DNA from 3 places in the Methylobacterium sp. M6A4_1b genome. Region 1 is predicted to be linked to each of the others. Evidence: predicted binding sites of a transcription regulator. Region 1 holds the regulator's gene; each other region holds the start of a gene.
The links. Region 1 encodes PhoB, which activates phosphate uptake and scavenging genes when phosphate is short. Its sites were predicted from a motif close to TGTCATNNANCTGTCAT; they were not measured.

Region 1 (2,889 bases):
GGTCGACCTCGACGCCGCGGGCCGCGCCTTCGTCGCCGAGCACCGCCCGACCTCGCTGATCGGCCGCCTCGCCACCGTCGAGGAGGTGGCCAGCATGGTCGCCTACGTCTGCAGCCCGGCCGCCAGCGCCACCAGCGGCGCGGCGCTCCGCGTCGACGGCGGCGTCGTGCGCAGCATCGTGTGAGGGACCGCCCCGGCGGGTGCGGTTAAGGCAATCGAAATCTCTTCGACCGACCCTGGCCCGAACGGACGGGAGGGGAGCCGATGGGCGATTATGCGCTGGAGGGTCCGCGCTGGGGCGCGGGCGCGGCGGGAACCGGCGGTGGCACCGTGACCTGGGCCGTCGACGGCACGATCCCGACCTCGTTCCTCGGCATCCTCCAGAGCGCCTTCGCGGCCTGGGCCGCCTCCGCGGACATCGCCTTCCAGCAGGTCGCCTCGACGGCGACCGCCCAGATCGACTTCACCCTCGGCGGCATCGACGGCCTCGGCAACACCGTGGGCTACGCCAACTACTCCTTCAGCGGCCAGCGCATGCAATCCGCGGCCGTGACCTTCGACACCGGCGAGGGCTGGCACGCCTCCGGCACCCGCGTGATCAGCAACCAGAACGTCGACCTCGCCGTCGTCGCCCTGCACGAGATCGGCCACGCCCTCGGGCTCGACCATTACAACGCCAAGCCCGAGGTGATGAACGCGATCCTCAATCCGGCCGTCACCGCCCTGGGCGCCGGCGACGTCGCGGGGATCCAGGCCCTCTACGGCGCCCCGAGCGCCCCGGCGGCGGTCGCGGCGATTCCGGCGGCCCCCGTCACCGCCCCCCCGGTCACCAGCGCCGTCACGGCGGTGTACCGGTTCTACGACACGCATACGGGCGATCATTTCTACACGACGAGCACGGCGGAGAAGCTGCAGATCCAGCAGACGCTGCCGTGGTTCACCTACGAGGGCACCCCCTGGGCGACTCCGGCCGAGGGCGCCGACACCGTCGACGTGTTCCGGTTCTTCGATACGGTCTCGAACGCCCACTTCTTCACGACGAGCGTCGCCGAGCGCGACCAGGTCCTGAAGACCGCGCCGAGCTACAAGTACGAGGGCGTGGCCTTCGAGGCCTACGCGGATGCGAGCGCCGCGGGCGGCCTGACCCTGGAGCGCTTCTACAACACCCAGACCGGCCAGCATCACTTCGCCGGCAGCGCCGAGGAGGCCAACGGCATCAACCACGGCGCCGCCGGCCCGAACTGGGTCGACGAGGGCAAGGGCTTCACCGTCCACCTGCCCACCGACGCCATGCTGTTCGCCTGAGGGCGAACCCGGGCGCCGACCGGCCTCGCGCCGTTCGGGGCCGGCGATCCGGCTCCGCTGCTCGCTTCGGTCACTCGGCCCAGCTACTCGGCTTCCGCCTCGAACATCTCGTCGAAGGAATAGCCCGAGCCGCGCACGGTGCGGATCGGGTCGCTCTGGCGCGGGCGGTTGAGGGCCTTGCGCAGGCGGCCGACATGGACGTCGACCGTGCGCTCGTCGATGTAGACGTCGTGCCCCCAGACGCCGTCGAGGAGCTGCTCGCGGGAGAACACGCGGCCGGGGCTCTGCATCAGGAATTCGAGGAGCTTGAACTCCGTCGGCCCGAGATGGATCTCGCGGCCCTCCCGGCGGATGCGGTGGCTGACCCGGTCGAGCTCGATGTCGCCGGCCACCAGCAGGTTGGCCACGTGGGCGGGCTTGGCCCGGCGCAGCAGGGCACGGACCCGGGCGAGGAGCTCGGGCACCGAGAACGGCTTCACGATGTAGTCGTCCGCCCCCGTGCCGAGGCCGCGGATGCGGTCGCCCTCCTCGCCGCGGGCGGTGAGCATGATCACCGGCAGCCGCTCGGTCTCGCGCCGGGCGCGGATGCGGCGGCAGAGCTCGATGCCCGACAGGGCCGGCAGCATCCAGTCGAGGAGGACGAGGTCGGGGACCTGCTCCTGCAGGCGCAGGTCCGCCTCGTCGCCGCGCGCGGCCGAGTCGACGATGAACCCCTCGGCCTCGAGGTTGTAGCGGAGGAGGAGGGTCAGGGCCTCCTCGTCCTCGACGATCAGGATACGCGTACTCATCGTGCGCTTTCGATCAGACCGGCACGGATTCAGGCCGCGCCGGGCACGTCCACGGTGGCGTAGTTGGAGGCGTCGTTCTTCGGGCGCTCCCGCTCGGCCAGCAGGTTCTCGCCGGTGACGAGGTAGTGGATCGTCTCGGCGATGTTGGTGGTGTGGTCGCCGATGCGCTCGATGTTCTTGGCCACGAACAGGAGGTGCGTGCAGAACGAGATGTTGCGCGGATCCTCCATCATGTAGGTCAGGAGTTCGCGGAACAGCGAGTTGTAGAGCGCGTCGATGGCGTCGTCGCGCTCCCACACGTCCAGCGCCGCCTTGATGTCCCGGCTGGCATAGGCGTCGAGGACGTCCTTGAGCTGCTCCTGCACCAGGTCGCTCATGTGCTGGACGCCGATGACGATCTTCTGCGGCTGGATCTGGTCGGCGATCGCGACCACGCGCTTGGCGACGTTCTTGGCCAGATCCCCGATGCGCTCGAGATCGTTCGACACGCGGATCGCCGTCACGGTCTCGCGCAGGTCGATCGCCAGGGGCTGGCGCCGGGCGATGAGCAGGATCGCCCGCTCCTCGATCTCGCGCTGGAGGGTGTCGAGGCGGGTATCGGCGGAGATCACCGCCTGGGCCAGGGGCGAATCCCGGCGCACCAGGGCCTCGCCGGCCTCGGTCATCATCTTCTCGGCGATGCCGCCCATCTCGGAGATCGAGCGGCGCAGATCTTCGAGGTCCGTGTCGTAGGATTTGACGATGTGGTCGGGCATGGGTGTGCTCCTCGATCGGGCCGCCTGCACGGTGCCCGCCC
Region 2 (2,889 bases), on a different contig from region 1:
GAAGACCTTGCCGGCGACCTTGCTCAAGCCCGCGCCGAGCGCGAGGTTGTAGCGCACATAGGCATGCTTGATGATCGCGGCAGCGTCGACGCCCTCCGGCACGAGGATCGCCGTGACGGTATCGGAGTTCCATTTGGGCTCCTTGGCGCAAGTCTTGAGGCCCCAAGCGGCCACGGCCTGACGGGTCGCCTCGCCCAGGACGTGATGGCGGTGATAGACGTTCTCGAGGCCTTCTTCGTTGAGGCAGGCGAGCGCTTCGCGCAGACCGTAGAGAAGCGGCAGAGACGGGGTGTAGGGGAAGTAGCCGGCTGGGTTCTGCTTCTGGTGGTCGGCCCAGTCGAAGTAGACGTGTGCCAGGCGGTCGTTCTGGCCCGACGAGGTCTCGGCGGCCTTGAGGGCCTTCTGGCTGACGCAGATCACACCGAGGCCGGCGGGGAGCATCAGGCCCTTCTGCGAACCGGCGATCGCGCAATCGACCTTCCACTCGTCCATCTTGAACGGCAGCGAGCCGATCGAGGAGACGCCATCCGCGAACAGCAGGGTCGGGTGGCCGGCCGCGTCGATGGCCTTGCGCACGGCACCGACATCGCTGGTGACGCCGGTCGCGGTCTCGTTATGGACCACCATCACGGCCTTGATCTCGTGGTTCTTGTCGGCGCGCAGGGCCTCGCCGATCCGCTCCGGGTTCGCACCCGTACCCCACTCCTCATCCTGCACGATCACTTCGAGGCCGAGGCGCTCGGCCATGTCGATCCAGAGATGGCTGAACTGCCCGAAGCGGGAGGCCAGCACCTTGTCGCCGCGCGACAGCGTATTCGACAGAGCGGATTCCCAGATGCCGGTGCCGGAAGCGGGGAACAGGAAGATGGTGCCGTCCTTCGAGCCGTAGACGGCCTTGGTGTCCTCGAAGAGGGGCTTCGTCAGCGTCGGGAAGTCCACCGAGCGGTGATCCTCGGACTGGACCATCATCGCGCGCATCACGCGATCCGGGATGTTCGTCGGGCCCGGGACGAACAAATGGTTCCGGCCGGGACGTCGCGTTGCCGCCATGATGTTTTCTCCGTTTCTCGAATTGTGGCCGCACGCGCTCCGCGTGCGGCGACATGGATGCGCCAAAGGGTGGAGCGGACCGCGCGGACCATTCCGGATTAATCCCGAACGTTCCTCGCGGCCGCTGGTCAGATGAATCGCGGGACGAACTCGTGCGCGCGCGACGCCTGGACGGATGCCGGACCGATGTCCGTCCGCGCCGAAGGCTGACCTTCGACGCCCGTCGCCGTACGCGCCACCGAATACCTCAAGCCTCTTCTCCATGGGCCGGGTCGCGCTCGATCCGCGCTGACCGCTGAGCCGTTTTCAGCGTCGTCGTCCCCGGGGACGGCACCCTTGGTTCGCCTCGATGGGCTCCGGTCATGCGTCCTCGGACGCGGCCCGGTGGGGCACCTTGAGCAGGACTATGCCCGGCTTCAGGCTGAAAGGAAAACCCGAAATACTTGGTCTGAAGTCAAAATTTTTTTTGTGGAAGAAGAGGTTACGTCGCGTCGCGGGACGAGCGCGGTGTCTGGGGGGCGACGTCATCAAACTGATACGGGAATCCGGTTTGGCTCCTCACATCGGAGGATGTCCGGGAGGCAATCGTGGGCGAAGAGACCGAGGCGACCCGCGTCCGGACGTTGTTCCTGTCGGACATGCATCTTGGGACCAAGGGCTGTCAGGCCGACCTGTTGCTGGAATTTCTGCGCGACTACGATGCGGACGAGATCTACCTCGTCGGCGACATCATCGATGGCTGGCAGCTCAAGTCGGGCTGGTACTGGCCGCAGAGCCACAACGACGTCGTGCAGAAGCTCATGCGCAAGGTGCGCAAGGGTTCGACGCTCGTCTACGTCCCGGGCAATCACGACGAGTTCCTGCGCGACTACATCGGCATGACCTTCGGCGGCATCGAGATCGCCGAACAGCGCCTGCACGAGGCCGCCGACGGAAAGCGCTACCTCGTCATCCACGGCGACCAGTTCGACATGGTGGTGCGCCACGCCAAGTGGCTCGCCTTCCTCGGCGACGGGGCCTACACCTTCGCGCTCTTCATCAACACCTACGTCAACACCGCGCGCCGCCGCCTCGGCCTCGCCTACTGGTCCCTCTCGGCCTGGGCCAAGCTGAAGGTGAAGAACGCCGTCAACTTCATCGGCAAGTTCGAGGAACTTCTCAGCGCCGAAGCCAAGCGGGTCGGCGCCGATGGTGTCATCTGCGGCCACATCCACCACGCGGCAAACCGGCAGATCAACGGGTTGACCTACCTCAATACCGGAGACTGGGTGGAATCCTGCACCGCCATCGTCGAGCATTACGACGGCACCATGGAGGTTCTCCACTATCCGAGCCTGCTGCGGGCGCGCACCGCCCGGTCCGACCTCGTCGGGCACGCGCGGCCCGACGGAGCCCGGGCCGTCGCGTGAGGCTTCTCATCGCCACGGATGCCTGGCACCCGCAGGTCAACGGCGTCGTCCGCTCGCTGGAGAACATGGCGGCGGCCGGGGCGGCCTACGGCTTCGACCCCGTGTTCCTCACCCACCAGGACTTCGCCTCCCTGCCGCTGCCGGGCTATCCCGAGATCCGGCTTGCCTACGCCACCAAGCGCCACGTGGCTCGCCTCTGGGACGACCTGCAGCCGACCCATGTCCACATCTCCACGGAAGGGACGGTCGGCTACGCCACCCGGCGTTACTGCCTCGCCCATCGCCGGCCCTTCACGACGAGCTACCACACCCGCTTCCCGGAATACCTCTCCGCCCGGGCGCCCGTCCCGGAGGCCTGGAGCTATGCCTGGCTGCGGCGCTTCCACGGCGCTGCGAACGGCACGATGGTCTCGACTCCGTCCCTGGAGCG
Region 3 (2,889 bases), on a different contig from region 1:
GTTGGACAGGGTGCCGGCCAGGATCGCGCGCAGGCCGAACCGGGCGATCTCCGCCCTGCGCTCCGGCGCGAGGCTCGCCAAGCTTGCGAGCTGGATCGCCACCGAGGTCAGGTTGGCGAAGCCGCAGAGCGCGAAGCACAGGATCGCGGCCGTCCGCGGGTCCAGGGTGCCGCCCTTCAGGACCGGCGAGAGCTGCGCGTAGGCCAGGAACTCGTTGAAGGCGATCTTCTGACCCAGTGCCCCGCCGACGAGGCCGGCCTGCTCCCAGGGCACGCCCATCAGCCAGGCCAGGGGCGCGAACACCGTTCCGAGGATGCCTTCCAGGCTCAGGGCGGGATGGCCGGCGAGACCCCCGGCCCAGCCCGTGAGCCCGTTCAGAAGGGCGATCAGGCCCGTGAATGCGATCAGCATCGCCCCGACCGACACCGCCACGGCCAGCCCCTTCTGGGTGCCGTCGGCCGCCGCCTCGATGACGTTGACCGCCCGCGTCTCCGCGAAGGTGACCCGCGTGGAGATGACCCGGCTCGGTTCCGTCGTCGGCACGAGGATCTTCGCGAAGAGCAGCCCGCCCGGCACCGCCATGGCGCTGGCCGCCAGGAGGTATTCCATCGGTACGCCGAGGGCCGCGTAGCCGGCGAGAATCGTGCCCGCCGTGGACGCGGCCCCGCTCGACATCACGGCGAACAGCTCGGCCGAGGTCAGGGCCATCAGGAACGGACGCAGGGCGATGGCGATCTCGCTCTGGCCGATGGCGATGGTGATCACCGCCGAGAAGGTCTCGATCCGCGACGTGCCGATCACCCGCTGCAGCACAGCGCCGATGGCCCGCGCCGCCGCCTGCATCACGCCGAAATGGTAGAGCACCGCGATCAGCGCCGAGACGTAGAGGATCTGCGGCAGGATGCGGAGCGCCAGGATGAAGCCGCTGCCGCCGAACAGTTCGAACATGCGCGGCTCGACGAGGCCGCCGAACAGGAAGGCGGTGCCCCGGTCGCCGTAGTTCAGCACGGTCTGGACGAAGGCGGCCGCCGCGGCCAGGCCCACGCGGCCCGCCGGGATGAACAGCACCAGGGCGCCGAGCGCCACCTGCAGCGCCAGGGCCGAGAGCACCACCCGAGGCGAGATCGCCCGCCGATTCGTCGAGAAGAGCACCGCGACGGCCAGCAGCAGGGCTAGGCTCGCGCCCGCGTGGAAAAGCTTCTCGACCATGCCGCCCCGCTGTTTTGGCTCACGCGGAGCAAGCCCGATGCCGGGCCGCTTGTCGCGGGGGAAGTGGCGGCATCCACTGCTGCGCGCCGCGGACGGAACGCCCACGGCGGCATTGCTCCCGTCGCCTGCTTTGTCGCGAGACCAGAAGGCGGGCGGTCGCCTCCTCGTCTCCCGTGCCGGCCACCGTCATGACAGTGTCGCCCGCACTTGCGATCCAGCGCGGCGACCGTCGGCGGTTTGCCGGCAACAGGGCCGCCCGCATGCAGCGCCTCCTTACCGACGCCACCGCCCTACCGTGCCTGCTCTTCGCGATAACGTTCGACGCCGAGGGGCGCGGGCGCCTGCTGGAGGCGGCTGGCGGCCTGCCCGAGCCCGTCGCCGAGGGATTCCTCTGGCTGCATCTCGACCTCGTCGATGCACGCCTCGACGGGCTGATCGCCGCCGGGCGGCTCGGCCCGCCCACTCTCGCCGCCGCCACCTTCGCCCGCGACGGGCATCAGCGCGTGGTGATCGAGGGCGCCGATCTCGGCCTCGTGATCGCCGATCGGGAGCGCGAATTCGGTGGCCGGATCGGGGATGAACCGGCCGGGCGCCTGCACTGCGTGCTGGGCGAGCGCCTCCTCGTGAGCGGGCGACGGCACGCGACCGCCGCAGCGGAAGCCGCCCGCGACGCGGTGCTGGCCGGGCGGCGCGTGGCCACACCGGCGGCGCTGCTCGAGATCTTCGTCACCGGGGTCGCCGCCGCCCTCGACGCCTCGGCCCGCCGCTTCTCGGACGAACTCGATGCCATCGAGGACCGGATACTCGACGAGGATCAGCCCGACGATCCCAGGCCCCTGGCGCCGATCCGCCGGCAGGCCGTGCGCCAGCACCGTCAACTCGCCGGCCTCAGCGCGGTCTTTCACCGCCTCGAGGCGGAGACCGAGGAAGAGGACGACGCCCTGCCGGAGGCGGTGGTGACCATGGCCGCCCGCGTGGTCCAGCGCCTCGACTCGCTTCACCGCGACATGCTTGTCCTGTCCGAGCGCAGCCGCCTGCTGCAGGACGAGATCGCCGGGCGAAACGCGGCCGAGACCAACCGCCAGCTCTTCACCCTCTCGATCCTCACCGCCCTGTTCCTGCCGCCGACCCTGGTGACCGGTGTGTTCGGCATGAACACCAAGGGGCTCTTCCTCGGCGATTTCGAGAACGGCTCGTTCCTCGCCCTGGTCATCTGTGCGGTGGCGGCCGTGGCGGTCTACGGCGTGATCCGCCGCCTTGGGCTCGTCAAACGCCGCGCCTGATCGTAAGTCGGCTCTCCGTCGTGCCGCGCGAGGCCTGAAAACACCGCGACCGCCGCAAGATCGTCATCGAAGCGTCACGTCCCGTCGCGAACGGTGCGCCAAACGCCCCTGGGAGCCTTTTCCGCATGGATTTCTTTCGCCGCTTCACCGTCCTGATGTGCGCGCCGAACTTCGACCCGGACGATCTCGAGGGCGTGCGCGTCCAGCAGATCATCGGCTCCGTGGAGAAGCTCGGCTTCGAGGTGGTGCGGGCCCGGCGCGTCGAGGACGCGGCCATCGCGGTCCAGACAGATTCGGCCATCGGCTGCATGGTGGTGGATTGGGGCAAGCGCGGCCTCGACGGCAAGGCGGCGGCCCTCATCAACCTGATGCGCAAGCGCGGGCTGGAGATGCCCAT

Region 2: a site for PhoB is predicted at 1,573-1,589, ahead of ACLBWX_RS03815 (UDP-2,3-diacylglucosamine diphosphatase). Genes of this name have one in related genera too.
Region 3: a site for PhoB is predicted at 1,394-1,410, ahead of ACLBWX_RS12060 (CorA family divalent cation transporter). Genes of this name have one in related genera too.

Annotation. Positions count from the first base shown of each region.
Region 1 is NZ_JBKEZQ010000001.1:283,567-286,455, forward strand. Features, by position in the region: gene ACLBWX_RS01385 (SDR family NAD(P)-dependent oxidoreductase) at 1-184, shown strand, start outside; gene ACLBWX_RS01390 (matrixin family metalloprotease) at 265-1,305, shown strand; gene phoB (phosphate regulon transcriptional regulator PhoB) at 1,389-2,093, opposite strand; gene phoU (phosphate signaling complex protein PhoU) at 2,123-2,848, opposite strand.
Region 2 is NZ_JBKEZQ010000002.1:371,403-374,291, forward strand. Features, by position in the region: gene ACLBWX_RS03810 (aminotransferase class V-fold PLP-dependent enzyme) at 1-1,050, opposite strand, end outside; gene ACLBWX_RS03815 (UDP-2,3-diacylglucosamine diphosphatase) at 1,638-2,459, shown strand; gene ACLBWX_RS03820 (glycosyltransferase family 4 protein) at 2,456-2,889, shown strand, end outside.
Region 3 is NZ_JBKEZQ010000010.1:50,197-53,085, reverse strand. Features, by position in the region: gene ACLBWX_RS12065 (NupC/NupG family nucleoside CNT transporter) at 1-1,209, opposite strand, end outside; gene ACLBWX_RS12060 (CorA family divalent cation transporter) at 1,470-2,492, shown strand; gene ACLBWX_RS12055 (Orn/Lys/Arg family decarboxylase) at 2,618-2,889, shown strand, end outside.